DNA from 4 places in the Peribacillus sp. RS7 genome. Region 1 is predicted to be linked to each of the others. Evidence: riboswitches for the same ligand, from Rfam matches in the RefSeq annotation. Region 1 holds a riboswitch; each other region holds the start of a gene.

Evidence for each region. Region 1 has a riboswitch for cobalamin ahead of ACDZ29_RS15990 (ribonucleoside-diphosphate reductase subunit alpha). Riboswitches for the same ligand answer to the same signal wherever they lie in the genome.
Region 2: it holds a riboswitch for cobalamin, as region 1 does, so the genes downstream of both, ACDZ29_RS09915 (ABC transporter substrate-binding protein) here and ACDZ29_RS15990 (ribonucleoside-diphosphate reductase subunit alpha) in region 1, are expected to answer to the same signal.
Region 3: it holds a riboswitch for cobalamin, as region 1 does, so the genes downstream of both, ACDZ29_RS21715 (ferredoxin) here and ACDZ29_RS15990 (ribonucleoside-diphosphate reductase subunit alpha) in region 1, are expected to answer to the same signal.
Region 4: it holds a riboswitch for cobalamin, as region 1 does, so the genes downstream of both, nikA (nickel ABC transporter substrate-binding protein) here and ACDZ29_RS15990 (ribonucleoside-diphosphate reductase subunit alpha) in region 1, are expected to answer to the same signal.

Annotation. Positions count from the first base shown of each region.
Region 1 covers NZ_CP168135.1:3,180,730-3,188,100, reverse strand. Annotated here, with positions in the region: gene ACDZ29_RS16005 (SulP family inorganic anion transporter) at 1-1,237, shown strand, start outside; gene ACDZ29_RS16000 (hypothetical protein) at 1,323-1,469, shown strand; gene ACDZ29_RS15995 (manganese-dependent inorganic pyrophosphatase) at 1,569-2,498, opposite strand; cobalamin riboswitch at 2,792-2,972, shown strand; gene ACDZ29_RS15990 (ribonucleoside-diphosphate reductase subunit alpha) at 3,178-5,409, shown strand; gene ACDZ29_RS15985 (ribonucleotide-diphosphate reductase subunit beta) at 5,455-6,507, shown strand; gene ACDZ29_RS15980 (flavodoxin domain-containing protein) at 6,479-6,916, shown strand; gene ACDZ29_RS15975 (hypothetical protein) at 7,033-7,200, shown strand; gene cspD (cold-shock protein CspD) at 7,271-7,371, opposite strand, start outside.
Region 2 covers NZ_CP168135.1:1,927,452-1,934,822, reverse strand. Annotated here, with positions in the region: gene ACDZ29_RS09930 (hypothetical protein) at 1-87, opposite strand, end outside; tRNA gene ACDZ29_RS09925 (tRNA-Arg) at 588-661, opposite strand; gene ACDZ29_RS09920 (polysaccharide deacetylase family protein) at 866-1,747, shown strand; cobalamin riboswitch at 1,835-2,010, shown strand; gene ACDZ29_RS09915 (ABC transporter substrate-binding protein) at 2,189-3,154, shown strand; gene ACDZ29_RS09910 (FecCD family ABC transporter permease) at 3,159-4,172, shown strand; gene ACDZ29_RS09905 (heme ABC transporter ATP-binding protein) at 4,178-5,650, shown strand; gene cbiB (adenosylcobinamide-phosphate synthase CbiB) at 5,647-6,612, shown strand; gene cobD (threonine-phosphate decarboxylase CobD) at 6,587-7,371, shown strand, end outside.
Region 3 covers NZ_CP168135.1:4,339,887-4,347,257, forward strand. Annotated here, with positions in the region: gene ACDZ29_RS21675 (class I adenylate-forming enzyme family protein) at 1-155, shown strand, start outside; gene ACDZ29_RS21680 (alanine/glycine:cation symporter family protein) at 620-2,047, shown strand; gene ACDZ29_RS21685 (YozQ family protein) at 2,261-2,482, shown strand; gene ACDZ29_RS21690 (energy-coupling factor ABC transporter ATP-binding protein) at 2,586-3,431, opposite strand; gene cbiQ (cobalt ECF transporter T component CbiQ) at 3,450-4,163, opposite strand; gene ACDZ29_RS21700 (energy-coupling factor ABC transporter substrate-binding protein) at 4,213-4,524, opposite strand; gene ACDZ29_RS21705 (energy-coupling factor ABC transporter permease) at 4,526-5,269, opposite strand; gene ACDZ29_RS21710 (hypothetical protein) at 5,290-5,460, opposite strand; cobalamin riboswitch at 5,443-5,639, opposite strand; cobalamin riboswitch at 5,845-6,035, shown strand; gene ACDZ29_RS21715 (ferredoxin) at 6,184-6,552, shown strand; gene cobJ (precorrin-3B C(17)-methyltransferase) at 6,567-7,371, shown strand, end outside.
Region 4 covers NZ_CP168135.1:4,229,426-4,236,796, forward strand. Annotated here, with positions in the region: gene ACDZ29_RS21200 (2-hydroxyacid dehydrogenase) at 1-97, shown strand, start outside; gene ACDZ29_RS21205 (Spo0E family sporulation regulatory protein-aspartic acid phosphatase) at 587-775, opposite strand; cobalamin riboswitch at 1,353-1,542, shown strand; gene nikA (nickel ABC transporter substrate-binding protein) at 1,696-3,327, shown strand; gene nikB (nickel ABC transporter permease) at 3,365-4,303, shown strand; gene nikC (nickel transporter permease) at 4,306-5,136, shown strand; gene ACDZ29_RS21225 (alkaline phosphatase D family protein) at 5,531-7,273, shown strand; gene ACDZ29_RS21230 (twin-arginine translocase TatA/TatE family subunit) at 7,348-7,371, shown strand, end outside.

The sequences.
Region 1 (7,371 bases):
GGCACTCGTCATGGTCGATCTTGTTAAAGATCACGGCTTGAACTATTTACTTGCTGCAACAATATTGACGGGATTGCTCCAAATTTTACTAGGGGTTTTCAAAATCGGGAAATTAATGAAGTTCATCCCAAAGCCAGTCATGACTGGTTTCGTGAATTCTTTAGCCATCTTGATTTTCACGGCACAGCTCACCCATTTCGTCGGCGAAACATGGATCATGTATGTCATGACAGCCGTTTCATTAGCTATCATTTATCTTTTTCCGCTGATCTCGAAAGTCATTCCTTCACCACTTGTCGCCATCATATTCATGACGATCGTTGCAGTTACTACGGGGGCTACGGTACGGACTGTTGGGGATATGGGGCAATTGACCGAAGCACTTCCGATGTTCATGCTTCCAGACATCCCTTTGACCTTCGAAACTTTGGCGATCATTTTTCCATATTCCATTGCCCTGGCGTTTGTGGGGTTGCTTGAATCGTTATTGACAGCACAAATAGTCGATGGAATGACTGACACGGACAGTAATAAAAATAAGGAAGCCAAAGGCCAAGGAATTGCTAATATCATCGCCGGATGTTTTGGCGGCATGGCAGGATGTGCAATGATCGGTCAATCCGGTATCAATATTAAATCAGGAGGAAGGGGCCGACTCTCCACTTTTGTAGCTGGCGCATTCCTTATGGTATTAATCGTGGTACTGAATGACGTCCTTATTAAAATACCGATGGCTGCACTTGCAGCAGTCATGATCATGGTTTCAATCGGGACATTTGACTGGTCTTCCCTAAAGAGGCTCAATAAGGCTCCAAGGACGGATGCAGCCGTGATGATCGTGACGGTCCTCATTGTCCTATATACGCATGACTTATCAAAAGGGGTATTGGCTGGAGTGCTCTTGAGCATGATTTTCTTCTCAGCTAAAATTTCTAAAGTGACTGTTGAGAAAACGGAAGACATCCATGCTAAGAAAATCACTTATCGTATTAGCGGACAAATATTTTTCGCTTCGGTCCAGGACTTTGTTTCGAAGTTCGATTTCAAGGAAAAAGCCGATGCAATCATCATCGACTTTTCCCTCTCTAAAATATGGGATGCTTCTGCAGTCGGTGCTGTTGATACGGTTGTCCTAAAATATCAGCTACGAGGTACACCTGTCCAGGTGCAAGGCCTCGATGAGGAAAGTTCGTTATTGCTGGAAAAACTCGCTACATCCGAAAGTAAAATTTCTTGAAGAAGTAAAACTCTGCTGAATAGAAACTTTTCAAACCGACAAAATAGATAACATGAAATATTTCCTTTTGAAAGGAGCGAAAAGCATGACATCCGAGCAGGATTATACGGCAGCAAATCTGTCACCAGATTTATTGAATGAACTGAAAAGCTTTGAAAGCAAACTTGGCGAGGAAGCCAATAAAGAACTGATTGTCATCGCCTATGAAAAAGAAAAGGAAACTTTGAATTAAGAAAAAAGACTCAAACACCTTTAAATGGATGGTTGAGTCTTTTTTTGCATGTACAGAAAAAGGATGCCCACGTTTTTAATGAGCACCCCTTTCCCTATATTATTTACTGAATACGCCCGTTAAGACCGGCACGATTTGTTTTTTACGCGATACAACGCCCTCTAAGACTGCGATGTTATTGTTTAATGAAACGTCATATGCTTTTTCCACTGCGTTGGCTGCTTTACCAAGAGCCAAGGCAACAGAATCATTGGTCAGGATATCCGTTACTACGAATAGGAATAAATCCAATTCCTTCACAGCGATGACCGATTCAATGGCTGCTTCTAGTTCGGCTTGCTTAGCAAGGACTTCGTTCGGATCAACAGCATTGACCTGAGCTATCTCCACTTTAGCCATGCCCATGGAGAATTCTTTTGCATCAAGAGTGATAAGCTGGGCAATCGTTTTGTCGCTCAAGTCAGCTCCCGCCTTCAACATTTCCAAACCATATGTTTCAGCGTTGACTCCCGCAATATCAGCCAGTTCCATAGCTGCTGCAACGTCTTGCTCCGTGCAGGTCGGCGATTTGAACAATAAAGAATCCGAAATGATGGCAGACAGCATAAGACCTGCAATCGCTTTTGGGATTTCAACGCCGTTTTCTTTATAGATTTTATTTAAAATGGTTGCCGTACAGCCAACTGGTTCCGCACGGTAATATAAAGGATCGCTTGTTTCAAAGTTAGCAATGCGGTGATGGTCGATAACTTCCAACACACGTACTTGGTCAATATCTTCAGCACTTTGCTGGCGTTCATTGTGATCGACCAGGATCACGCCATCAGCTTCCCCTGCCACTTTTTCCACAAGACGAGGAGCTTCGAATTTGAAGTGGTCCAACGCATATTGAGTTTCACCATTCACTTCACCAAGACGAACTGGTTCAGCGTTGATACCTAACTGCTTTTTCAGATCTGCATAAGCGATTGCTGAACAGATTGTGTCTGTATCCGGGTTTTTATGTCCAAAAACTAATACTTTTTCCAAGATTTTATCTCCTTTTTCATAAATATTTTTCCGCGAATCCCCTTATCGCAATAAAGGAGAGCCACCTTTACTATACACTTTATTTTAACACAAAATCCCCTAAATTCAGTGCTTGAATTACCCATTCCCCAATAAAATCTTTCATTCTTTCACCCTCTACCTTCTCTTTGTCAATAGATAAGGGTTGGTTTTTCTCAAATATATTAGTTGAATTATCATCGTATATGGCTTACGATAATATAAGCAGAAATACTAGATATTGATTACATAAACAACACTAATAACTATATATAGAATTTTTTGTAATCCAAGGTGCCAGCGATGGCTGAAAAGGGAATCCGGTGCGAACCCGGAACTGTCCCCGCAACTGTAAATGTGACGAAATGAGAAACCACTGTATAGCTCTCTATACGGGAAGGACTCAAAGTAGGATGATCATGAGTCAGGAGACCTGCCTTGAATTTTTCACGTTTCTTATTCTTCGGGGATTGAGATGATGAAACGATAGCATAATGGCTATTTTTTCATGGCTCTTTTATTCTATCGTTTGATCCGCTCAATTCATTGGGCGGTTTTTTTTTATTTTAGCGGAAGTTTACAAGGAGGATTATTAATGACTCAAACATATAACTCTACCATAAGTGAAAATGACACCGACACGAATTCCATCCAGCTTGAGATGTTATCGAAGGAATTTGAAGGCCGTCTCGATATGGAAAAGTTCAAGAAGCGTTTTACAAAATGGCTTGATCGCAAAAGTGACTCAACCGAAGAACAGGCATCAAAGAAACTGATTCAGCTCGCTCTGGAAAGTGTCGATATCGATGCTCCCGATTGGACGTTCGTTGCTGCAGCAGAACTGTTGAATGCGATGTATAGGGATGCACAAGCCAATCGAGGTTATGAAGGCATGAGTTATGGCCCATTCTATGAACTGATCACGGAACTCTCCCAACTTTCAGAAGGCCAGCGTTACCCCATCTATAAATCAGAACTGCTCTCTTCTTATACGAAAGCGGAAATTGAGGAATTGGGTTCGGTGATCGACCCGGAAAAGGATAAATTATTTTCTTACATAGGCATCTACTTATTAAACGATCGCTACCTAGCCCGCCCAAAAAAGGACAAGGTCTACGAACTGCCCCAAGAGCGCTTCATGATCATCGCGATGGAAATCATGCGATTGGAAAAAACGGAGCACCGCCTGCAACTTATCAAAGAAGCTTACTGGGCAATGTCCAACCTTTATATGACTGTTGCGACACCTACACTCTCCAATGCAGGAAAAACGCATGGACAGTTAAGCTCTTGCTTTATCGACGCAATTGAAGATTCCATTGATGGTATCTACCTATCTAACTACGATGCCGCAAAAGTATCAAAATTCGGCGGCGGTGTCGGTCTTTACGTTGGTAAGATCCGCTCGCTTGGTTCCGATATCCGTGGTTTCTCTGGAAATAGTTCCGGCACGACTCCTTGGATTCGACTATTCAACCAGACAGCTGTCAGTGTCGATCAATTGGGGCAACGTAAAGGTGCCATCGCGATTTACTTGGATGCCTGGCATAAAGATATCATGAGCTTTCTTGATTTGAAGACGCAAAACGGGGATGACAGATTAAAAGCCCATGATATTTTTACGGGTGTATGCATTCCTGATTTATTCATGGAGGCTGTACGTGACAGAAAAGAATGGTATCTTTTCGATCCGCATACCGTCAAGCAAACCCTTGGATTCTCACTTGAAGACCTTTACGACGAGAAGAAAGGCGAAGGAAGCTTCAGGAATCATTATGCACTTGCTGTAGAAGCCGCAGAAAATGGTTCGCTTCCAAACTATAGCTTTGAAAAGATCAATGCGATGGACATCATGAAAAGCATCATGATTTCTCAATTAGAAGAAGGCGTACCATATATGTTCTACCGCGATGAAGTGAACCGGAAGAATCCAAATAAACATAAAGGTATGATTTATTGTTCTAACCTTTGCACCGAGATTGCTCAAAACTTAAGCCCTTCGACGATCACGGATGAATACGAAACAGAAGATGGAGATGTCGTTGTTGTTCGTAAAAGCGGCGATTTCGTTGTCTGCAACCTTTCATCCATTAACTTGCCCCGTGCGGTGAGCAGCGATGTTTTGGAAAGGTTGATTCCCATTCAGATCCGGATGCTGGATAACGTAATCGATGTGAATAATCTTCCGGTCAAGCAAGCATCCATCTCGAACAAACGTTACCGGGCAATTGGTTTAGGAACGTTTGGATGGCATCATTTACTTGCCACACAGAATATTTATTGGGAATCGGATGAGGCTGTTGAATATGCCGATGCATTATACGAAAAGATCGCTTACTTAACGATCAAGGCATCCAATGAATTGGCTAAGGAAAAAGGAACGTACCCATATTTCGAAGGATCGGATTGGCATACAGGGGAATATTTCGAACTGCGTGACTATACGGATCAAAAATGGATGGATTTAAAAGCAAACGTCCAGGAACACGGGACCCGTAATGGATATTTAATGGCCATTGCCCCCAATTCATCGACCGCCAAGATCGGTAATTCCACGGATGGGATCGATCCTTTGTATGAAATTGAATTTTACGAAGAAAAGAAAAACTTTAAATTCAAGGTGACCGCACCAGGCTTGACGCCAAATACGTATGAATATTATAAAAAGACCCGATTTAATTTGGATCAACTGGAAAGCATCAGGCAAAATGCTGCCCGCCAACGCCATATTGACCAAGCAATCAGCTTTAATCTGTATGTACACAACACAATCAAAGCCAAGGTCCTATTGGATATACATTTAACCGCTTGGGAATCCGGGTTGAAATCAACATATTATGTTCGTTCAACTTCTTCCGAATATGACAATGCCTGCGAAAGCTGTTCAAGTTAACGACAACCATAACCCAGTAATCTACTCTTAAAGGAGTTTTCACGAATGACAAATCATATCAAAAAGATCCGGATGCTGGAACCAACGCATCCAACTAAAGCGACAGGTGTTTTCAAAGGAGAAGCTTCAGGCTTTCTCCTTTGGAACGATATTCAGTATGAAAAATTCTATGATACCTATACTCAGCTCATCAATAACTTTTGGAAACCATCGAGCGTGAACATGATTCAGGATAAAAAGCAGTGGGGCGAATTGGACGAGGATATCCAGGACGCTTTTCTTGATATCCTTACGATGATTGCTGGAATGGACAGTCTACAAACGCCCACTTTAGTAGAAATCCTTCGGTACATCAAAGATCCGGCGGCAAAAGCTATCCTGGCCAATATGGCCCAGCAGGAATCCATCCATAATGAATCTTATTCCTATATCCTTGCTTCCCTGATCCCAGTAGGCAAGCAAAAACAGCTTTTCGACCGCATTAAAGAACATCCTGAAGTAATAAAGCGTAATCAACCGATCGTGGATGCCTATCAAACGTTCGTGGACGATCCAAGCCCCCAGCATTTATTCGAGGCACTGATCCATTCAACGAACCTCGAAGGGATTTATTTCTATTTGGCTTTCGCTTTCTATTATAATTTAGGACGCCAGAACCTTATGACCGGTTCGGCTACGATGATATCCTATATTCATCGCGATGAAATGGTCCATTTCGATTTCATTGGAATGCTCGTTCAAATCTTGATGTATGAATATCCTGAGTTAAATAATGAAGAAAACACGAAGTTCATTTATACAACGATTGAAAAAGCCGTCGAACTCGAAAAGGAATGGTCTGAATATATGCTTGAAGATATCCAAACCAAAGCCGATCTCGATTTGGAAGAATTCAATGAATACATCGAATATATAGCCAACAAACGGTTACGCATGCTAGGCCTTGAAAACTTGTATAAAGAATATAGCGAGAACCCGATGCCATGGATCAAAACGTTCGATGATGAATCCATCGGCCTTACCAAAACCGATTTCTTCGAACAGAAGTCTAGGACATACAGTCAAGTAAATGCCAGCAATGGGTTCGATGAGCTATAAAGTTGCCATTGTCTATCATTCTGCCGGAGGCAATACAAAAGCGCTTGCTGAAGCCATCGCTTCCCTATTACCTAAATCTGAACTATATCGAATGAATGAATTCGATTTACGTACATTACCGGATTACGATGCATTGATCGTTGGTACCTATACATGGGGAAACGGCGAGCTGCCTGCTAAATCAGCAGCACTTTATACAGAACTGGAGCAGCTGTCAATTGCTCATCTTAAAACGGGAGTATTCGGAACTGGTGAAACCAACTACAATCATTTTTGTGGGGCGGTAGATCATTTCCGGGACATGTTATTTGCCAAGAGCCAGTTATTGGTGACATTGAAGATAGAACAAATGTATCAAGAATCGGACTTGTCCAGACTTCAAAAGTTCGCCTCGCTATTCCAGAACTGACTGAAAGGAGATATGCATTTTCGCATATCCCTTTCAGTTTTTTAAAAATAAACTTAGTTCCGTGTATCATAGCAAGGGTGAACATGAAGTATAATGAAGGAAAAAAGGAGTTAAACATGTCTGATAATATAACTCAGTTCCTGCCTATCCTTTTTATGCTAGTGCTTGTCGTATTCGTTATATTCATTGTGTTTTACCTGACAGGGCATTTTAATCGTTCAAAACGGATCGAAGAAAAATTGGACAGAGTATTGAAGGAAATGGCCGAAAAAAAAGAAGCATGAACGTGGCTTCCCTTACAAGGAAAAAAATAAAAAGACTCCAGAATCGGAGTCTTTTTTTATATGCGTTCAATTATTTTTGAACGTTAGCTGCTTGTGGTCCACGAGCGCCTTGCTCGATTTCGAAAGAAACTTCTTGGCCTTCTTCAAGCGTTTTGAAGCCGTCGCCTTGGA
Region 2 (7,371 bases), 1.3 Mb from region 1:
TAGTGTAAGCGTACTGAATGTCTGCTGATCACCCGGACTGAAAATTGCTTCATCATTCTCTGGATTCCATAGGTTGTAAATACTCATGATCAGTATCCTCCTCCTTTGGGCGAGAAGACTAGTAATTCCCATTTTGGTTATCGACTAACGCTTCAATTGACTCTAACGCTGATCACCGGGACTAAACACCGCTGCGTCATTCTCTTTGTTCCATTGGCTTCTGATTGTACTCATCGTGCACATCATCTCCTTTGGTGAGAATGTCTTACAGTAGTTATCTACCCGGATGGGACAGGTTAAAACATATATTTCAAAAAAATATTACTTTTTTGTGGATATATATATCGAAAAACATCATTAATTAAAACATTTCTTTAAACAGAGTCAAAAAGTTTTGAACGAATATTAAATGGTTAATTTCATAATGTATTGATCGCCGATACTTCCGGCTTTTCTCATACCGGTATAGAAATCCGACCTTTACATATTGGAAGCCCCTCAAAAGCCTAAATAGGTAAGGCCATACCAACAGAAAAAACCCTGTTACGACGCGGAGATACCGCATTGTAACAGGGTTTTAAAATTAGCGTCCCAGATAGGAATCGAACCTACGACCTACAGCTTAGGAGGCTGTCGCTCTATCCTGCTGAGCTACTGGGACATATAAAAAAAGTCGACGACTTATTTATTATATTTCTTATAGGCAAACTTTTCAAGCTAATAGCAATAATAATTATGAAAAAATCATCTAAACGCTTAGCGGGTCTCTTATTTCTGCTTTTTCCTTTTTTTTCATTAAATGGAATACTTTATTATTGGTTGGTTTTCTGGTACTATTATACTAGAAAAAAATAGGAGAATGATAGTGGGAAAATACAGAGTTTTACTGTTTGTGGCATTGCTGGGGATATTAATTTTACCTGCATGCTCACAAGGGATTTTAGAGGGTATAGGCACAAAGAGGGCTGCGCCGATTGCGGAAGATGACATTGAAGTGGTTGAGGCAGCGGAGAATGGCACCGGACAGGATTCAAAGGACGAACCGGAACAAATCGATACGAGAAACTGGATAAGGGCCGATTCCGCGGTTCAGTTTCCAATATTGATGTATCATAGCATTTCTGAAGGTAATGGCCTACGGGTTCCAAGAGAGGAATTCCAATCACAAATGACTTGGCTTCGGGAGAATGGTTACTATACATTATCCCCTAAAGAAGCATTCCTCGTTTTAACCGAAAATCGGATGCCAAGTGATAAGTGCGTCTGGCTTACTTTTGATGATGGCTATACAGATAACTACACGGAAGCTTTCCCCATATTAAAAGAATATGATATGAAAGCAACCATCTTCATGATTGGGAAGTCCATTGATAAAGGTCATCACCTGACTGAAAATCAAATGTTGGAGATGAGCAGGAATGGGGTTTCGATCGAAAGTCATACTATCAACCATTTGGAGCTGAACCGGATGACGGCAGAGCAGCAAGAAGCGGAAATGGTTCAGTCGAAGGAGCTATTCGACCGTATCCTCGACCAGGACACGACAGTAATTTCCTATCCGGTTGGCCGGTATAACGAAGAAAGTCTATGGGTGTCAGAAGAAGCTGGATACAAGATGGCAGTCACTACCGAACCTGGAGGAGCTTCAAGGGACCAAGGGATGCATTCCCTGCATAGGGTTCGGATTTCACCGGGATTATCAGTCGAGGGATTTGCGTCCCTGATTGAAAATGCTTCTAATCACTGAAGGTGGACGGGTCATTTCGAGGCAAGTCAGAAAAATCATATAATAATCGATTCTTACATGGTGTATAATGAAAGGCAGTGAAAATTATATACATATGAACGATTTGGTGTCTTAATGACTTAATAGGGAAGTTGGTGAAATGCCAGCGCGGTCCCGCCACTGTATATGGGAGCCAACGGATGTTTACCACTGTATGAGATATGGGAAGGTGCCGTTGACGATGACCATGAGCCAGGAGACCTGCCAAAATTCGTACACCTGTAACCTACGCGGATGGGAAGGTGTGTGGCAGACCCTAAAGAGTCCGTAATTATATTGTTGCCATACAAGCATCTTCCGTTTAACGGGAGGTGCTTTTGTTTTGGGGTGCATCTTCCGATAATGCGTTTTGTTTATTAGGTGTGAAGAAATTAAAAGAAAAAAAGATTGTGGGGAATGAAAATGAAGAAGATTTTTGGTCTGATACTGGTGATGTTGCTGACTGCAGGTATGATGGTTGGCTGTAGCGATGCTACTAATGAAGGAAAAGAAAAGCAGGAAACGAATCATGCCAAACAGGAAGTTTTCCCGATTACGATTAAAGATGCAACAGGCGAAAAGGTGACGATAGAACAAAAACCGAAGAAAATCGTTTCGTTGATACCAAGTAATACGGAAGTTGTCTTTGCACTTGGCTTGGGCAAAAAGGTTGTTGGTGTTTCCGACTATGATAATTATCCGGAAGAAACGAAAGAAATTGAAAAAGTTGGCGGAATGGAAATGAACACGGAGATGATTGTCTCCTTGAAGCCTGACCTTGTTCTTGCCCATGCATCCAGTGCCCATAATTCGAATGAGGGTTTACAGCAGCTTAAGGATGCTGGAATTGATGTCCTCGTAGTCAATGATGCACAAAGCTTTGACCAAGTCTATGATTCTATTGATATGATTGGACAGGCAACGGGGGAACATGATAAGGCAAAAGGAATCGTTACGGACATGAAAACGAAGCTCAAGGATATACAGGAAAAAGCCAAATCCGTAAAGGAAGCGGATAGGAAGACCGTTTTTGTGGAGGTTTCACCGTCACCTGAGATATATACACCTGGAAAAAATACCTTCATGAATGAAATGCTTCAAATTATTTCAGCGGAAAATGCAGCTGCTGAATTGGACGGATGGGCAAAAATTGATGAAGAGTCGATGATTGCTGCAAATCCGGATGTCATCATTACAACGTATGGTTATTATACAAAAGATGCAGTAAGTCAAGTGAAGGGCCGAAAAGGTTGGCAAGACGTAAATGCTGTGAAGGATGACCAAGTCTTTGATGTCCATTCCGACTTGGTGACCCGTTCCGGTCCACGCTTAATAGAGGGAGTAGAGGAACTTGCCAAATCAGTCTATCCGAACCTATTTGACAACTAAATGGATGATTGCTTATTTGATTGCGTTATTATTTTTGTTATTCGCAATGACGATAGGCATTTCCTTTGGTTCGGTGCCAGTACCGATTCCTGTACTATTACAAATTATCGGCAAGGAGATTTTTCATTTACCGATTTCAGCTGATCCGGATGTAATGCTTACGAATATTGTGATGAACATCCGCTTGCCGCGTGTGTTGCTAGCGGGTTTTGTTGGGGCATCGCTTGCGATTTCGGGAGCGGGGTTTCAGGGCCTGCTCCGGAATCCGCTCGCTGACCCTTACACATTAGGTATTTCATCAGGAGCATCAGTCGGTGCCGTATTGACAATATTCTTGAATATATCACTACCATTCATCGGTTTATATACTCTTCCGGCATTGAGCATCGTGTGCTCAGTGCTCACGATGTTCTGCGTACTGGCTTTTGCAAAAAAAATGGATCGATCGATGAAAGTGGAAACGATCATTTTAACGGGAATCATTTTCAGCTCGTTTTTAAGTGCCTTCATTTCATTGATGATTGCGCTGACTGGTGATGAATTAAGACAAATCATCGGCTGGCTGATGGGAAGCGTTTCAATGCGCGGCTGGAATTATATTGCAATCATTTTGCCGTTTTTTATTATTGGTTCATTGATCTTGATCATGAATACGAGCGAATTGAATGCGATGACTTTCGGGGAAGACCGGGCAAAACACTTAGGTGTTAATGTTAAGCGGCGGAAAATGTGGATTTTGATAGCCGGTTCGATGTTGACAGGGGCAGCCGTTGCCGTTTCAGGGGCGATTGGCTTTGTAGGATTGGTCATTCCTCATTTTGTCCGAAAGATTTGGGGACCTGACCATAAACATTTGCTTCCGTTGTCATTGCTGGTAGGAAGCGGATTCCTAATATTGGCGGACTTTGTAGCACGGTCGATCATTGCCCCATCGGAACTGCCAATCGGGGTGATCACTTCACTTATCGGGGCACCCGCATTCGCGCTGATTTTATTAAAGAGACGGAGAGAAGGGTAAGATGGATGCTTGAAGTTAAAGGGTTAACAGGTGGATATGACAACAAAGCTGTTTTGGACTCTGTTACTTTTGATGTACATAAAGGGGAATTATTCGGGATTCTTGGCCCAAATGGCAGCGGAAAAACGACGCTTTTAAGTATGCTTAGCGGGGTGCTCGATTATAAGGGCGGAAGCATACGGATAAGAGGAAGGGATTTGAAGGATTATTCGTCAAAACAACTTGCACAGGTCATTGCTGTGCTCCCTCAGCATTCCTCATTAGCTTTCTCATATACGGTAAAAGAGACGGTCTCACTTGGGCGATATGCCCATCAAACAGGTTGGTTCCATAGTTGGTCCGCAGAAGATGAAACGATTGTCCAACAGGTTATGGAACAAACGGGAGTAGCGGATTTTCACGATCTTCAATTTGAACGATTATCAGGCGGGGAGAGACAAAGGGTCTTATTGGCACAGGCACTTGCCCAAGAACCGGAAATCCTTTTTTTGGATGAGCCTACGAACCACTTGGATCTTTCCTATCAAAAGGATCTTCTTGATCTAATGAGGAAAATGGCAAAAGAGCAAGAGTTGACCGTTATTTCAATTTTTCATGACTTGAATTTGGCTGGGTTATATTGTGATCGGCTTATGTTGCTTGAAAAAGGGAAAATTTTGGTTGTGGATGTGCCGAATGAAGTGCTCCGACAGGAACGGATTCAGGGGGTATATCGTACGACGATCGAAAAACATCCACATCCCGCCCTTCCGAAACCGCAAATGTTCATCGTTCCGGAAAAGCATGGCTATGATACTATCCCATTGGAAATTGATGATTCTTATCTGACAGTCGGATCTGAAATGATTCAATTGAATTCCCCGATCCCGCTTAGAACGATGTCTTCTGGAGTGACTGGTTCGGGGACGGGATGGCATAAATATTTCGTGAATAGGCATGTCCATCATGGATATGATTGCGAGGATCATCATGTTGAAATGGCTGACTATTTAAAAACTCATGGATTTGACCCGCAGCAAACGGTAGGGATGATGACGGCTGTCTTTCTCGATACGGTTGCCTTCAAGTTATTAAGAGCTGAAAATTTCTCGGTTTTTATCATCGTGACCGCTGGTGTAGGGAATGCCATCGACGCATCTTTAGCTGACCGACATTCTTGGAGTTCCGCTCCAGGAACGATAAATACATGGATCTTCGTAAATGGGCATTTGGCAGAAGAGGCTTTCATCCACAGCATAGTTACTGCGACCGAGGCAAAAGTAAAAGCGCTTCATGATTTGCGTGTCTTGGATAAGGTGACAAATACATGTGCAACAGGAACATCGACAGACAGCATTTTGATTGCGGCAACTCAAAGAGGGGCAAAGCTTCAATATGCAGGCACCATCACTCCGTTAGGGAAGCTGATCAGCCGCGGTGTATATGATTGTACAGCGGAAGCATTAAACAATAATCGGAAACGGATTGAGGATTTATGATTTACCATCATCTTTTTGCGGTTACGCTGGCGTTTTTCCTTGATCTATTAATTGGTGATCCGCCAAATTGGCCGCATCCAGTCAAATGGATAGGAACGATGATAAGCAAGTTTGATCAGGCATTCAATAGAGGAACACATAAGAAGCGGAATGGACTCTTCATGTTGTTCATCGTCTTATCGGTGGTGTTATTGATTACTGGTCTTACCGTCTATTTGGCTTATCGTATCCATCCGCTTGCAGGTATCCTTTGGGAAGCTGTTGTCATTTCCACTACGATAGCTCAGAAAGGCTTGAAGCAAGCTGGAATGGATGTTTGCCATCCGTTGAATCGAGGGGATTTTCCTGAAGCGAGGCTAAAGCTTTCCTATATCGTGGGCCGTGATACTGCGGATCTTGATGAATCCGAAATAGTCAGGGGCACCGTGGAAACCGTAGCGGAAAATACCAGTGATGGGATTACAGCCCCGATGTTTTGGTCAGCCATTGGCGGTGCGCCGCTCGCGATGGTGTACAGGGCGATTAATACCTGCGATTCCATGGTAGGGTACAAAAATGATAAATATGGGCAATTCGGCTGGGCTTCAGCCAAGCTCGATGATATCGTCAACTGGATTCCCAGCCGCCTCACCGGGTTCCTGATGTTGCTGAGCTCGAAATCCGGCTATCATGGATTTGGTGCTAGATGGAAGATATTATTCAATGACGCAAAAAAACATCCAAGCCCGAATAGCGGGTGGTGTGAAGCAGGCGTCGCTGCCATTTTGGGAATACAGCTAGGAGGCCGGAATATGTACAAAGGAATTGTTTCCGACCGTGCGAGGATGGGAGTTTCGCTTGTTCGATTGGAAGCAAAACATATACCAAAAACGATTACCATCATGCATCGGTCATCTTTTCTATTTCTACTGATGCTATGGCTAGGGGGACTTATTCTTGACGTTACCTTCACATGGCTCTAATCCTCATTATCTTTACGAAGCGCTGGAAATCGAAATGCCTGAATCGGTTCTCGACTTCAGTGCTAACATCAACCCATTGGGTCCGCCTTTACGCATAAAGGAACAGTGGTCTGGGTTTTTCGAAGGAATCCTTCAATACCCAGATCCGCATGCCATTGAGCTGACAAAATCGATCGCAAAAAAAGAAGCTCTTCCAGAGCAATCCGTTTTGGTGGGTAACGGTGGTGCAGAAATAATCATGTTGGTAGCGAACAGATTAGCCAATCAAAGGGTGTTAATCATTCAGCCTGCATTTGCGGAATATGCAGAGGCATGTTTGGCGGCAGGGTGTGAGGTCGATTTTCATCAACTTAATGCACCTGAGTGGCAACTTGACTTGGATCGATTGATTTCGCGGTTACCCGAATATGATGCAATTTTCTTGTGTACCCCTAATAATCCGACGGGTGTTTCATTTAAGCGGGATGAAGTTAGGGAATTGATCATCGAATGTCAAAAAGCGGATTGCCTGGTTGTCATCGATGAGGCTTTTTATGATTTTACGGAAGACGCCTTTACTTATGCTACTTTAATCAATGAATTTCCACATTTACTCATTCTAAGATCAATGACCAAAATCTTTGCCATTCCGGGTTTAAGACTAGGCTATTTGCTTGCGGCACCGGATATCATAACTCAGGTAAGAACTTATAAACCGCATTGGAGCGTCAACCATGTGGCATTGGAAGTAGGGGAAATCTGTCTTGCAGAAGAAGAATA
Region 3 (7,371 bases), 1.2 Mb from region 1:
GTGAGGAATTAATTGATTTCTGCAAACAAAGAACCTCTAAGTATATGGTTCCTAAAGTAGTCTATTTTATTGATAAGTTTCCATTAACGCCGATTGGAAAAATTGACAAGAAAGAATTAAGAAAGATGTTTGCACAAGGTATTCCAACCATCTAGGAGAGGCAGAACAAGGATATCATAAAAAAGCCTAATTTCAACATTGAGACCTACAGCAAACCAGAATATAAGATAGAGCAGATGAATGCAAAACAAGCCTCGCATGATAACCTGGAATCGGGACGTGTGAGGCTTTTATGCACTATATATAAGATGTTTTTGAATATTAAGGATAACAATGGAATTTATTTAACGTTGTAGTGAATGTTAAATGAAGTGAGTCAGAATGATTTAATATCATTAGAGAATGATATTGATATATATTTTTTCGATTGATTCCACCAAATCATGAATGAAAAAAAATGTGAGTTAGGATATAATATATTATTGTATTGGAGATTCATTCTGGAATTTCCTTTTTTTATGGGCTTCATTTGTTTATCTCCCTAATGAATCGGGAAATAAATTATAGTTGTATATGTTTTTGAAATAATATTTAGAGTTAAGTAGAGGGGTTTGTTTTAATGGAGATGTTAGAAAAATTTATTAGTGAGACAAATGATGTGTTATGGTCTTCCATATTGATCATCATGTTGATTGGATTGGGTCTTTATTTTTCCGTCCGCACGAAGTTTGTCCAATTCAGAATGGTAGGGGAAATGTTCAGGCTATTGGGCGAAGGGGCCACAGCTGATAAAAAAGGTGTGACATCGTTTCAGGCATTTTGCATAAGCACGGCATCGCGGGTAGGAACGGGTAACCTTGCAGGTGTTGCCATCGCAATCACCATGGGAGGTCCGGGAGCCGTTTTCTGGATGTGGTTAATAGCACTGATCGGAGCTGCTTCGGCTTTTATTGAAAGTACACTTGCTCAAATCTATAAGGTCAAGGATGGGGATGCATTCCGTGGCGGTCCTGCCTATTATATGGAAAAAGCATTGAATGCCCGTTGGATGGGGATCGCGTTCGCTGTGTTGATTTCGCTTACATTTGGACTTGCTTTCAATTCGGTACAAGCCAATACGATTACAAGCGCATTCAACGAATCATTTGGAATTGAAAAGTGGGTTACGGCAATCATCCTGGCTATCGTAACGGCTGTCATCATTTTTGGCGGGATCAAAATGATTGCAAAGGTATCTGAAGTTATCGTTCCCATCATGGCAGGAGCCTATGTGATAGTGGCGTTGATCATCATCATCATGAATATTACCGAGTTACCGAGTGTTTTTGCTTTGATCTTTGAAAGTGCATTCGATGGAATAAAAGAAGTGGCTGGCGGAGTACTGGGAGCAGCCATGATGCAGGGAATCAAGCGCGGCTTGTTTTCAAATGAAGCCGGGATGGGTAGTGCACCTAATGCTGGTGCGACTGCTGATGTCAGTCATCCTGTCAAGCAAGGGCTCATTCAGTCTCTGGGTGTTTTTGTCGATACGCTCATCATTTGCAGTTCGACTGCCTTCATCATTTTGTTCTCAGGTCTTTATACATCGAAGGAAACGGATGGAATCGTTCTTACCCAAAATGCCCTTGGAACCGCATTGGGATCTTGGGCTGGCATTTTCCTTGCCATCATTGTACTGTTATTCGCCTTTAGTTCCATTGTGGGTAACTATTATTATGGAGAGTCGAACATTGGCTTCATCAATGAAAATAAGGTTTGGTTAAACATCTATCGTATCGCAGTTGTAGGGATGGTGATATTCGGTTCGCTTGCCTCACTGAAATTTGTTTGGGGACTGGCTGACTTGCTGATGGCCCTTATGGCCATTATCAACCTAATAGCCATAGCATTACTTGGGAAAATTGCATTTGCTGCACTGGCGGATTATCAAAAGCAAAAGAAAAGTGGGAAAAATCCTGTCTTCCATGTGAACAATATTAAAGGTTTGAAGAATGTGGAATGTTGGGGTGACCCAAACGATAATGTGGATGTGAAGAAGGAGGCCTAACCTCTTATTAAGCTTACATGTAAAGTCCTTGAGAAGGGATTTTGCTTGTAAGTTTTTTTGTGAATCAATTGATTGAAAATAAGTAGAGTCAGCCTTTTTTCCTCCTTTTTTTATCATTATTGAATATTGCTTTGTTTTTTACACAAAATACCTTTGTCTTTATTACTGCTGTCAATCGATGATTGGACAATTTGAAAACTGGGAGTGAAAACAATGGATAGCAAGCAATCAAAAAATGAATCTTCAGAAATCGCAGGAAGAACATATGATGTCAGCGATTATAAACGGGAAGATACTTTATCTTCTGGATTGGCTACAACCCACGAACAAGTTTCGGATACTTATGCGGAAGGCGAGATAAAAGCTGTCATTGATGATGTAAACGGAAAGGATATCGAGATTAAAAAAGAAGAATCTGAGGAAGAAAGGAAATGACTTGTTTTTTGGTTAGGGTCAAGAATTTTCGACTGATATTTTAAGAATATAATGATTTAATCCCCTAGCTTTTTGAATGATGAAAGAAGCTAGGGGATTTTAATTAATAAATTTTTTCTGTCTCGATTTTTTGAAGCAATTCTTCCTTCGTTCTGGGGACAAGTTCCTTTTCTCCGGGTATTCTTGATTGAAGAAGGGCTTGAAACATTTCAAAAACCCACGGCTTCTCGAGATGAGCCTTCATCAAAATGTCTTCATCATGAAAAACGGATACAGGGTCCCCTTGGTATATGACCTTACCATCGTTCATGACAACGACTTCATCAGCCCATTGATAGGCTAAATTAACATCATGAGTTGATAGAATTATCGTTTTGTCTGGGTGGTGGATACTGTCCAGCAGAGCCATGATCTGTCTGGAGAAATAAGGATCCAATCCAGCGGTAGGCTCGTCTAAGAGCCAGACATCGGGTTCCATGGCTAGTACCCCGGCAATGGCGACACGTTTTTTTTGCCCTAAGCTCAAAAAATGGGTAGGTTTGTCTTTCATTTCCGTTACTTCCGTTTGATCCATCGCCCATTGCACTTTCTCATGGACTACATTTCTATCCCATCCTAAATTCATCGGTCCAAACGATATATCCTGTTGAACATTAGCGGAAAAAAGCTGGGAGTCGGGATCTTGAAAAACGATTCCGACTTGTTTTCGTAATGATAATAATGCTTTACGGTCATATTTCATTTTCTTGCCTTTAAATCTGATCGTTCCTGATGTTGGTTGTAAAAGACCATTTAAATGGAGGAATAGAGTCGATTTACCGGCTCCATTATTGCCTAATAATGCAATCTTTTTACCTTGTTGAATCAGTATTGAAAGATCTTTTATCGCGAACGTCCCATCTGCATATTGATGCGTGAGGCCCTCTATATTAAAGATATGCTCTTCCATTTTTGAATTGCCTCCAATTTACATATATCCATAAATAAGGATTAAGCTTCCTAGTATTACAATGGCGATCAGCCAATTGCGTGAGGAAAAGGTATAAGTATCCTCGATATAAGAAAGGTTCTCCTGATATCCTCTTGCGTTCATGGCCATCGTCAATTGCCCAGAGCGCTGGAATACTCCCAAAAATAATGATGAGGTTAGTAACCCGAGAGATCGAATGCCTTGCCTTACCGAACCATATCCCAGTCTTGAAGCTTGTGCTAAGTGAATGGCCAAAGCTGTATCTAAAAAAATAAAGATGAAGCGATAGGTCAATTCTATTAAATCGATCAATAAGGAAGGGACTTTAAGTTTTCGCAGTACGGATAGAATGACGGTAATGGGTGTAGTCAAGGTTAAGAAATATAAACAGCTTATACTGCTAAATACGACAGTGATCAAATTGATCACTGTACCAATGCTGCCATCGCTGATGAAAATTTGCCAATTTCCGACTTTCCAGGACCACCAAATATTCGGCATCGAAGTAAATGTACTGGAGATAGAAAAAAGGATGGTAAGTGTGCCTGATACTAGAAAGAATCCTGGTAATAAGAGTAATTTCAGATAATACGAAGGCGGGATTTTTGCCACAAAAATGATTAAAGCGCTCATCACCATAAAAGTGATGAGCGAAACGGCCAAATCCCTTACCGTTAACGAAAACAGCATAAGGGAGAGTGCAAAAATCATCTTTTCCAACGGATGTACATCCTTTAGCCCATTGAAATAGGCATATTTATCAATGAGTAACATGTTTCGATTTTTCGTTCATTTCTTGTTTGGTTTGTTTATTCCTTTGTCTCATTACGCCAATGAAGTATCCAATGAAACCAGCTCCGATTGCAGCTTGCAGCGCAAATAATAAGCTCTCGGTTTCTGCACCTGGCGGCTCCCAAATACTATTGAACCAAGGCTTGTATTCCGGCTGAATTTTAGTGATGGCTTCTTCAGCTTCGCCGTCGGCACCGCCAAATTCCGTTCCTTGTTGGGTTATTAACGGTATGGTGGCAAGAATGACGACCAGGAAAAGCAGCAATAAACTTTTTTTCATGTTAACGTGCCTCCTTAGATAAAACTCGCAGCAATTTCAATTCGCCTAGATTGTATTTTTTTAGGAAATTCATCACAACCACTGTCAATAATCCCTCGCTGATTGCCAAGGGAATTTGGGTCAGGGCAAATATTCCAGCAAATTTATTGAATGAGGCCTTGAATCCACCTACCTCGGATGGAAAAGCAAGTGCAAGTTGAACGGAAGTTACCACATAGGTTCCTAAATCGCCAAAAGCAGCTGCCAAGAAAACGGCCAGCGAAAAAGACCATCCCAATTTAGTTGCGCCCTTGAAGACAAAGTAAGCAATGAAAGGTCCGCATACAGCCATGGAAAATGCATTGGCCCCTAATGTCGTCAATCCTCCGTGAGCCAGTAGAACAGCTTGAAATAATAGAACGATGGAGCCTACGACACTCATGGCCAATGGCCCGAATAATATGGAACCTAAACCAACTCCGGTAGGGTGTGAAGAACTTCCCGTAACGGAAGGAATCTTCAAGGCAGATAATATGAATACGAATGCACCCGATAGACCGAGCATCATTTTTGTTTCTGGGTTTTCCCTTACTTTGGACCTAATGGACCGGTAACCCAAGATTAGAAATGGAAGGGTCACGGCCCACCAAAATATGGCCCATTCAATTGGTAAAAAGCCCTCCATGATATGCATGGCCATCGCACGTTTTGGGACAAGAAGCAGTAAAATGACAAAATAAAGAATTTTCCAATTGACTCTTTTCATTCTTTCTCCTTTCAACACCTTTAATTTTTCTGCCAAAACTTTAGAAGAAAAGCGGCGCCCAACATAAAAAGCACTTCTCTCAAAAGAAAGAAGTGCGTAATGAACAGGAATTTTGCAGCATAAACCAATATGGGCCATTCTGCCTGATCCGCACACCCATCCTCGTAGGCTGAAACAGTTTCACGCTTCATGGCAGGTCTCCTGGCTTAGGTTCATTGTCCCGTTACATCCTTCCCATCTCATTTGACAGTGGATTAATGTTAACGTAATAGGACTTCCCTTTACAGTGGCGGGACCGCTCCGGACTTTCACCGGCTTCCCTTTTAAGCTGAATTCCGAGAAATTCAACACCATAAAACTTATGTAATTATTTCGAAAATTCTCGTATAGTGTACCATAAAGAAATAATTCCAGCTACACTCTCTTTTTTTTTTTTTTTGACTAAGATTGCAGAGAGGAAAGGCTTATGGCTGGATTTACACTATTAAACTTTTCTAAACAGTCGGAATAAACTATTGAATTTTGCTAAAGTTGTTATATGATAGATAAGGTTAGCTATAATTGTATAATAAAACCAAATATTTCATTTTAAAAGTGCTCTTGTGTGAATATGCAAGGGATAATAGGGAAATCGGTGAAAATCCGATGCAGCCCCCGCTACTGTAAACGCTGATGAATTTGTCGATAACCACTGGCTTAAAGCCGGGAAGGGACAAAGTAAAATGAAGCGTAAGCCAGGAAACCTGCTTTTGAAATTGTATGATACTTTTCGGAGGGAAAGGTAGAAGGACTATGACGATTTTGGGAGATTCAGCATATTTGCGGAGGGCTCCTCATTCATATAGTTTTTTAAACCTTGACTCTTATGTTAAGGTTTTTTATTTTGCCTTTTCCCTGAACTCAGGAGGAAGAAGATGACTACTTGGAACTTGAAGGGTACAAATACGCATTTGTTGATTTGCAATGGAAGCAGTTGCATGAAAAAGGGCGGGGAAGAAGTAACTCAAGCGATTCGCGATGAAATTACTTCAAAGGGACTGGATTTGAAAATTCATACAACCAGGACACGCTGTAACGGAAGATGTAAGGATGCCTGCGTTGTGATTGCCTATCCCCAAGGGAAATGGTATAGAGTGGATACGCCTGATTTCGGTCGGGAGATTGTCAGCAATATCGAAGATGGTGAATATGTTCCACAGATGATCTACCAATTCAGTGATGGGGAAATGACGCCTAATCCGGATTTTCCTGCTCATACGGGTATTTCAAAGAACAAATCGTAAAAGGAGATGTCTTAATGAGTACAAACGGTAAATTATTCGTCGTGGGCTTTGGACCAGGGAATTTTGAACACATTACCAAACGTGCTGTCGAAGCCCTTCAAGAAAGTGACTACATCATTGGTTATAAAACTTATGTTGAACTCATTCAGGGACTGCTTACAGATCAAACGATCATTAGTACGGGGATGACTGAAGAGGTATCACGTGCTCAGGAAGCAGTAAAACAAGCGGAGTTGGGAAAAAAAGTGGCTGTCATTTCCAGTGGGGATGCCGGAGTGTACGGGATGGCAGGGTTGGTTTATGAAGTATTGATTGAAAAAGGTTGGAAAGAAGAAACTGGAGTGGGCATTGAAGTCATTCCTGGTATTTCTGCAATCAACTCTTGTGCGTCTTTACTTGGGGCACCAGTCATGCACGATTCGTGTACGATCAGCCTCAGTGATCATTTAACTCCTTGGGACCTAATCGCTAAAAGGGTGGAAGCAGCTGCAATGGCTGATTTTGTCATTGCGCTTTATAATCCGCGCAGCGGCAGGCGGACTAGGCAAATTGTTGAAACACAGAAAATTCTCCTTCGCTACCGTTCGCCAGATACACCAGTCGGGTTGGTGAAAAGTGCTTATCGCGATCGGCAGGATATTGTCATAACCAATTTGAAAGATATGTTGAATCACGATATTGGAATGTTGACCACCGTCATTATCGGTAATTCATCCACCTTCTTATACGATGACAAAATCATCACACCAAGAGGTTATCAGAGGAAATATACATTGAATTCGGAAAAGCAAACATTGAAGCCGCATCAGCGTCTGCAAA
Region 4 (7,371 bases), 1.0 Mb from region 1:
GGCCATGCTTGCGGCGAAGAAACTCGTTGCAGCGGTTACTGGAAGGGAGATAAGCAATGTTGTCCCTGAATTGAAAGGACTTCAGTCACTAAAATAGTAAAAATTCATTAACTCAGCAGAAATATTAGGTTGTCCATGACAATTTAAATGAAGCGTTGATATTTGAAAACTCACACCATTCATAAACTTAGATGAGATAGATTGTTTGTTATTAAATGAAGGACATTAAAGCAAAATTTGATAAAAAGGCATCCATTCATTTTGGATGCTTTTTAATGGGGAGAAAGAATGTGATCAAAATGACCCTAAGTAATTTGTTCACGGCACAATTCCAATAAACAAAATAAAACGTAGAAAACTATACTGAAGCCTTATGTAAGAAGTGATGATCATTTTCATTAAATAATCCAGAAAAATTAGTCCACGAGTCCAAGAATTGAACACGAGGTGGTTAAGTAAGGGAAATATACTGCATGAAATACACAGTGATCATTAAAAATAATTCCAATATAATTCAGAGAGATAGTTCCTACAGCTATCATGATTGAATGAAGTTAGAAAGATTAAATCAAATTTCATTCCTGTTTTAGAAATATTGTACATTTGGTTCTTTTTCATGCTCAAGTAAATTCAATAGTTTATCCAGTTCCTGGCTATTATGTAATGTTTTTGGAGAAGTTAATCCATATGTCAATGCGGTAGTTATTAAATCTTTCCTCAATATCTCAATTTTTTCATGTAATGCTTCAATACTTACCAATGCAAAATCCCTCAAGTACTTTCTTTTATTGTTATGAATCTATTATTACATAAATTAGGTTGCTTTCAAATACAAAGTAAGTGTTCACTTATAAAAAATAACTTATTCGGGAGGGAGCAATACAAATCTGAAAATGAAAAATCTACATACTATCATTCATATATGTCGTTACAAATAACTGTTTGTATAAGATTATTGCCTCCGTACAAAACGAACCGTTAAAAAACATCAGGATCTTAATTTGATATGGCATAAATTTGTGATAAGGAATATAATTTGTATTAGGTAAACTTTTTGATTTTATTTTCATATAGTTAATATCCATTTTTAGAGAGCTGTAATCGTAAAACCGTATAATATAGGAGAGTTTTTAATATTTGTTAAATTCTTAAGAATAGATATTTATTCTCCTTTTTACTAACTGTTTTTCGTTTATTGCTAGGATGGAAATGAGTAGTTGCTGAGTTGCTGAGTTTATCAAAAATTAATTAGAGATGAAACTATTAAAGTGTTAAGAAGCATCAAGAGGTTTTGACTTAATAATTTTAAGATGGACAAGCTCTATATTTTACTATGAAGATGAGGAAAAATTTCATATTTTATTGGAATGGGTATATTCGTTTAATAGCGAATATTTAAAAGGGAAGCCGGTGCAAAATCCGGCACGGTCCCGCCGCTGTAAGGGTGAGTCCTATGCAAGAAAGTCACTGGATAATATCCGGGAAGACGCATGGAGATGATGAACCTAAGTCAGAAGACCTGCCTGTTCTAGAAATGCTGTTAACCTACGGGAGATAGGGAGGTGTTAGAGTGCTAGAAGACGAATTTGTTCTTAATATATAAGCATTTCTGACCGTTAAATCTGGTTGGAAATGCTTTTTTGTATTTCGTGATTTTTCAAATAGTTAAAATTCCATAATTGAAGGTGAGAAAGCATGTTTATAAAACGGTCTAATTTATTCCATTCTTTTGTTGGACTACTAGTAATTTTCACAATCTTAGTTACAGGTTGCAGCAACACAACAATAGATCAAGAAAGTACATCAGATAATGAAAAGCAAAAAGTTGTTACTTTTTCATGGCCTGGGGATATAGGTGACTTAAATCCACACACATATTTTCCGAATGAGTTTTTTTCCCAGGCTATGGTATATGAATCCCTTGTTTATTACGGTAAAGGTGGAGAAATTCAGCCTTGGCTTGCGGAGAGCTGGGATATATCGAAAGATGGAAAAGAATATGTATTCCATCTAAGAAAAGATGTTAAATTTTCCGATGGTTCGCTATTTAATGCTGCAATCGTCAAGAAAAACTTTGATACCATTTTAGATAATCGCAAACAACATGAATGGGTGGGATTAATTAACCAAATCAAAGATACAAAAATAATAGATGAATATACTATTAAACTTATTTTGAACAACGCGTATTATCCAACTCTTCAAGAACTAACTTACATCAGACCTTTGAGATTTGTAGGAGAAGCTGCTTTTCCTGACAGCCAAAACACATTTAAGGACGGACTCAAGTCTCAGATTGGCACTGGACCGTGGGTATTGAGCGAGTATAAGAAAAATGAGTTTGCTGTTTTCAAAAGGAACGAACATTATTGGGGCACTAAGCCTAAAGTAGATAAGGTGGTTGTTAAAGTCATTACTGATGGAGAGTCAAGAGTGTTAGCTTTTGAGAAAAAGGAACTCGACTTTATATTTGGAAACGGGGTCATCAGCCAAGATTCATTCCAATTTTTGAAGAATTCAGGGCAATATGAAACCAAATTGTCAGAACCTACAGCTACAAGAACGCTGCTTCTTAACTCAAACAGAGAAGCGACTAAAGATCTTAAAGTTCGGTTAGCTCTCCAACATGCTTTTAATAAACAAGCTGTTATCGATAAGATCTTTTATGGTATGGAAAAAAAGGCTGATACTTTGTTTCCACCTATTTTGCCTTATACGAAAATTAATATAGAGCCATATGAGTATGATGCAGAAAAAGCAAAAATGTTATTGGATGAAGCTGGATGGAAACAAGTGAAGGGGAAACCATTTAGAGAAAAAGACGGAAAAGAATTGCAATTGGAATTACTGTTTAATAGTACAGATAACATCCAAAAGTCAATCGCAGAATTTACACAAGGTGATTTTAGAAAACTGGGAATAGATGTTAAGTTGACCAGTCAGGAAACTAATACTTTTTGGACAACGGCATTTCAAGGTAAGTTTGATTTATTATTTACAGCAACATGGTCTGTACCGTTTGATCCACATTCCTATTTAGCGTCTATGACGACTAATTCGGAAAATGGTAGTCCAGATTATAACGCTCAATTAGGGTTGCCAGTAAAAAAAGAAATAGACCAGAAAATTAAGAAAGTATTATTAACTACTGACGAGGAAGATAGAAAAATACTGTATTCAGATATATTAACGACATTGCACGAACAAGCCATTTATTTACCGATATCTTATCAGTCTAATATAGCGGTGTATCAAAAAAACATTAGTGGAGTAGATTTTTTACCTCAAGAAGCTGAGGTCCCTTTAACTTCAATTGATGTTAATTGAAATAGGGGATACTTAAAAACAACTTAAGGAGTGCTACATGAGTTGGTTTATTTTTAAACGTCTCACAAGTTTAATTCCAATATTATTCGGAGTTTCGCTCATTACTTTTATCTTGCTTCACTTAATTCCTGGAGATCCGGCAGTAGCTTACTTAAGGGCGTCACATATTCCTCCTACGAATGAGACAGTGGCTGCCCTTCGAGTTGAGCTTGGTTTAAACAAGCCTTTATATGTCCAGTATTTTGGATGGCTGGGAAAAGTGTTGCAATTGGATTTAGGGATGTCTTACGTGTCCAATAACTCCGTATGGGAAGAAATTGTGGTACATTTCTTCCCAACAGTTCAATTAACATTTGCTTCGCTTATCTTAATTGTTGTTATTAGTTTACCTATAGGCATGATTTCTGCTATTTACAAGGGGAAATTTGTTGATCAGTTTAGCAGAATAGCAGCCTTTGTAAGTGTCTCTATGCCAACCTTTTGGTTTGGGTTTCTTTTGATCTATTTTTTATCTGTAAAGTTAGATTTATTTCCTGTATTGGGAAGGGGGACCTTGGCGCATCTAGTGCTTCCTTCCTTGACATTGGCTTTTACCTATATAGGGACGTATATGCGATTGCTTCGAGCTAGTATGCTAGGAAATTTGAATGAGCCATTCGTTGTGTATGCTAGAGTGAGAGGGTTACGCCAAAGACTAATCGTTATCAGACATGTCTTAAAAATGTCCTTATTACCTATGATAACTGGACTTGGAATGAGCTTCGGGAACATGCTAAGCGGAGCGGTTATTGTTGAAACAATTTTTTCTTGGCCCGGCATGGGACAGTTATTTGTCACATCTATTTTAAATCAAGATTATCCAATGATTCAGGGGTGTGTATTGTTTATGGGTGTGATCTTTGTGGTCTGCAATCTTCTTGTGGATCTTACTTATTCTTTCCTGGATCCCCGTATACGCTGGGAAGGAGAGAAATAAGAATGGTGCAAAACATGAAAAGAATGCTGATGACACATATGCTCATGATGATCAGTATCATGATTATTTCCTTTCTGACAGTATTGGCTCTTTTTGCTCCTTTTTTGGCTCCTAATGATCCGAACTTGATTGATATCGTTCAGAAGCTGCAAGGGCCCTCCTCTCAGTTTCCATTGGGGACTGATCATTTAGGGAGATGTATATTGTCCCGATTAATCTATGGAACACGAACCTCGTTGGGAACAGCTTTCCTTGTCATGGGATTAATGATGATTATTAGTATCCCACTTGGTATTTATGCAGGCTTTATAGGGGGTAAAGTTGATTATCTCTTCATGAGAATGTGTGACATTCTCATGGCATTTCCAAGCTTTCTGCTGTCCTTAGCTTTAATCGGAATTTTAGGACCAAGTCTTGGCAATCTGATCTTGGCGATGGTGCTTGTCCAATGGGTTTTTTATGCACGCGTCATCCGAGGAATGGTTCTTAGTGTAAAGGAGCAAAACTTTGTCTTAGCAGCCAAAATATGCGGGACACCAATGAGAGTAATTGTCATCAAACATATTTTACCTGCCATCATTTCTCAAGTTGTTGTATTAATCTTTATGGACATCGGAGGAGTTATTTTAGCAATTTCTGGACTCTCTTTTCTTGGTCTTGGCATACAGCCGCCAGAGGCAGAGTGGGGAATGATGATCAATGATAGTAAGCCATTTTTTAGAGAAACCCCTTCATTGATGCTTTACCCTGGGTTGATGATCTTCATCGTTGTGTTTGCTTTTAACTTGTTTGGCGAAGCTTTGAGGGATGCTCTAGACCTAAAAAAGGAATAGAAGGGAGGATGGATGGAAGATGGGACAACACCCCAATCTAACGTTTAGGGTACGAAAATGATTCGCAGATAAAAGTGAATAAAACTTAAACGATTATCAAATAATATGAAGCATTAATTGCTGCATCCTATTTGAGCTTAAACCCAGTTATTTGTAACGATTAAATAAATGATTCATGAAGAAAAATAGGTTGAAAGACTGTCGTTGTTTGTAAAAGTTTATAGGTCTATGTAAATGCATGAGTGAATAATTTCCTTTTTTTTAAAAAAAGTGTTCCATAGGACCTGCATGAAAACTCCTAGTTGGGATTTTATTGTTTTTACACTTCTTCATACACCTTTAAAATTGTCCTTTTATACTTGAACCAGATTCAAATAATAGGAGGGAAAGATCAATGAATAATGAAAGAGCAATGGATGATTTAATTAAGAATTGGAGCGAATTAGGTAAGAACATGGACCGCCGGAACTTTATCCAGGGAGCAAGTAAGCTTGCCGGACTTTCATTAGGTCTTGCCCTTGCCCAATCAATGGGCGGTATTGAAGTGAATGCTGCCCCGAAATTCAGTGATTATCCATTTACTCTCGGAGTAGCTTCAGGTGATCCGCTCTCGGATAGTGTAGTTTTATGGACAAGGTTGGCACCTGATCCTTTGAATGGCGGAGGAATGCCACAAGAAGCCATTTCCGTTAAATGGGAAGTGGCAAAGGATGAGAATTTCAGAAAGATTGTCCAGCAGGGCAAGGAAATAGCCAGGCCGGAACTTGGCCACTCCGTTCATGTGGAAGTAAGCGGGTTAAAACCTGATAAGGTCTATTTTTACCGATTTAAAAGCGGTGGGGAAGTAAGTCAGACTGGGAAAACGAAAACACTTCCGCCAGTAGGTTCAAGTGTTTCGAGCTTGTCATTCGCGTTTGTTTCATGCCAGCAATTTGAGCATGGTTATTATACGGCCTATAAACATTTGGCAAAAGAAGATTTGGATATTGTCTTCCACCTTGGCGATTATATATATGAATATGGACCAAATGAATATGTTGCTTCTACAGGTAATGTCCGTGTACATAGTGGTCCGGAGATCATCACGCTTGAGGATTATCGAAATAGATACGCACAATACCGCTCTGATACCCATTTAAAAGCCGCACACGCAGCTTTCCCATGGGTCGTGACTTGGGATGATCATGAAGTTGAAAACAATTATGCAAATGTCATCCCGGAAAAAGGGCAATCGGTTGAAGCGTTCATCAAGAGAAGGGCAGCGGCTTATCAGGCTTATTATGAGCATATGCCCCTTCGTAAATCGTCTTTGCCTAAAGGAGCGGATATGCGGTTATACCGAAATTTCACGTATGGCGACCTGGCCTCTTTCTTTGTACTGGATTCACGTCAATACCGCGATGATCAGGCAAACGGAGATGGAAGTACACCGCAAACGCCTGAGTCACTTGATCCGAAGCGGACATTGCTAGGTCCCGAGCAGGAACAGTGGCTAACTGACAATCTATCAAAATCAAAAACGAAGTGGAATGTACTGCCGCAGCAGATTTTCTTTTCACAACGGAATTATGGAACACCTACCGCTCCCAAATTCAGCATGGATTCCTGGGATGGTTACCCGGCTGCGCGTGATCGTTTGATTGATGTAATCAAAAGAAACAACCTGGAAAATCTGGTCGTGTTGACCGGTGATGTACATGCAAGCTGGGCAGCCAATTTAAAGGTTGATTTCGATGATCCAAATTCCAAGCTTTTCGGTGTGGAGTTTGTTGGCACTTCCATCACATCTGGTGGAAATGGTGCGGATAAGCGTGCGGATACGGATAAAATACTAAGTCAGAATCCACATATAAAGTTCTTTAATGATTACCGGGGATATGTCCGATGCAAAGTAACACCAGAACAATGGAAGGCGGACTACCGTGTAGTCCCATTCGTGACAGAACCAGGTGCGGATATATCCACAAGAGCATCCTTTGTTTTTGATAAGGATCAAACAGGGCTGAGAAAGGTTGCATCAGCAGCGGTTACGGAAGGTGTACAAAAAACGAACGAAGTCGAGGACGATCGGACACGTGCCCATAATCGCGCGCATGAAAAACAAAGATTGAACAAGCAGGGGAAAGTTACTCACTAATTGATAGGGAAAGATTATGATGCTTGACAAGGACATTGTGAAGAAAAATGAGAATATCAAAGGAGTGAATAAGAATGCTTTCAAATATAGGGATACCC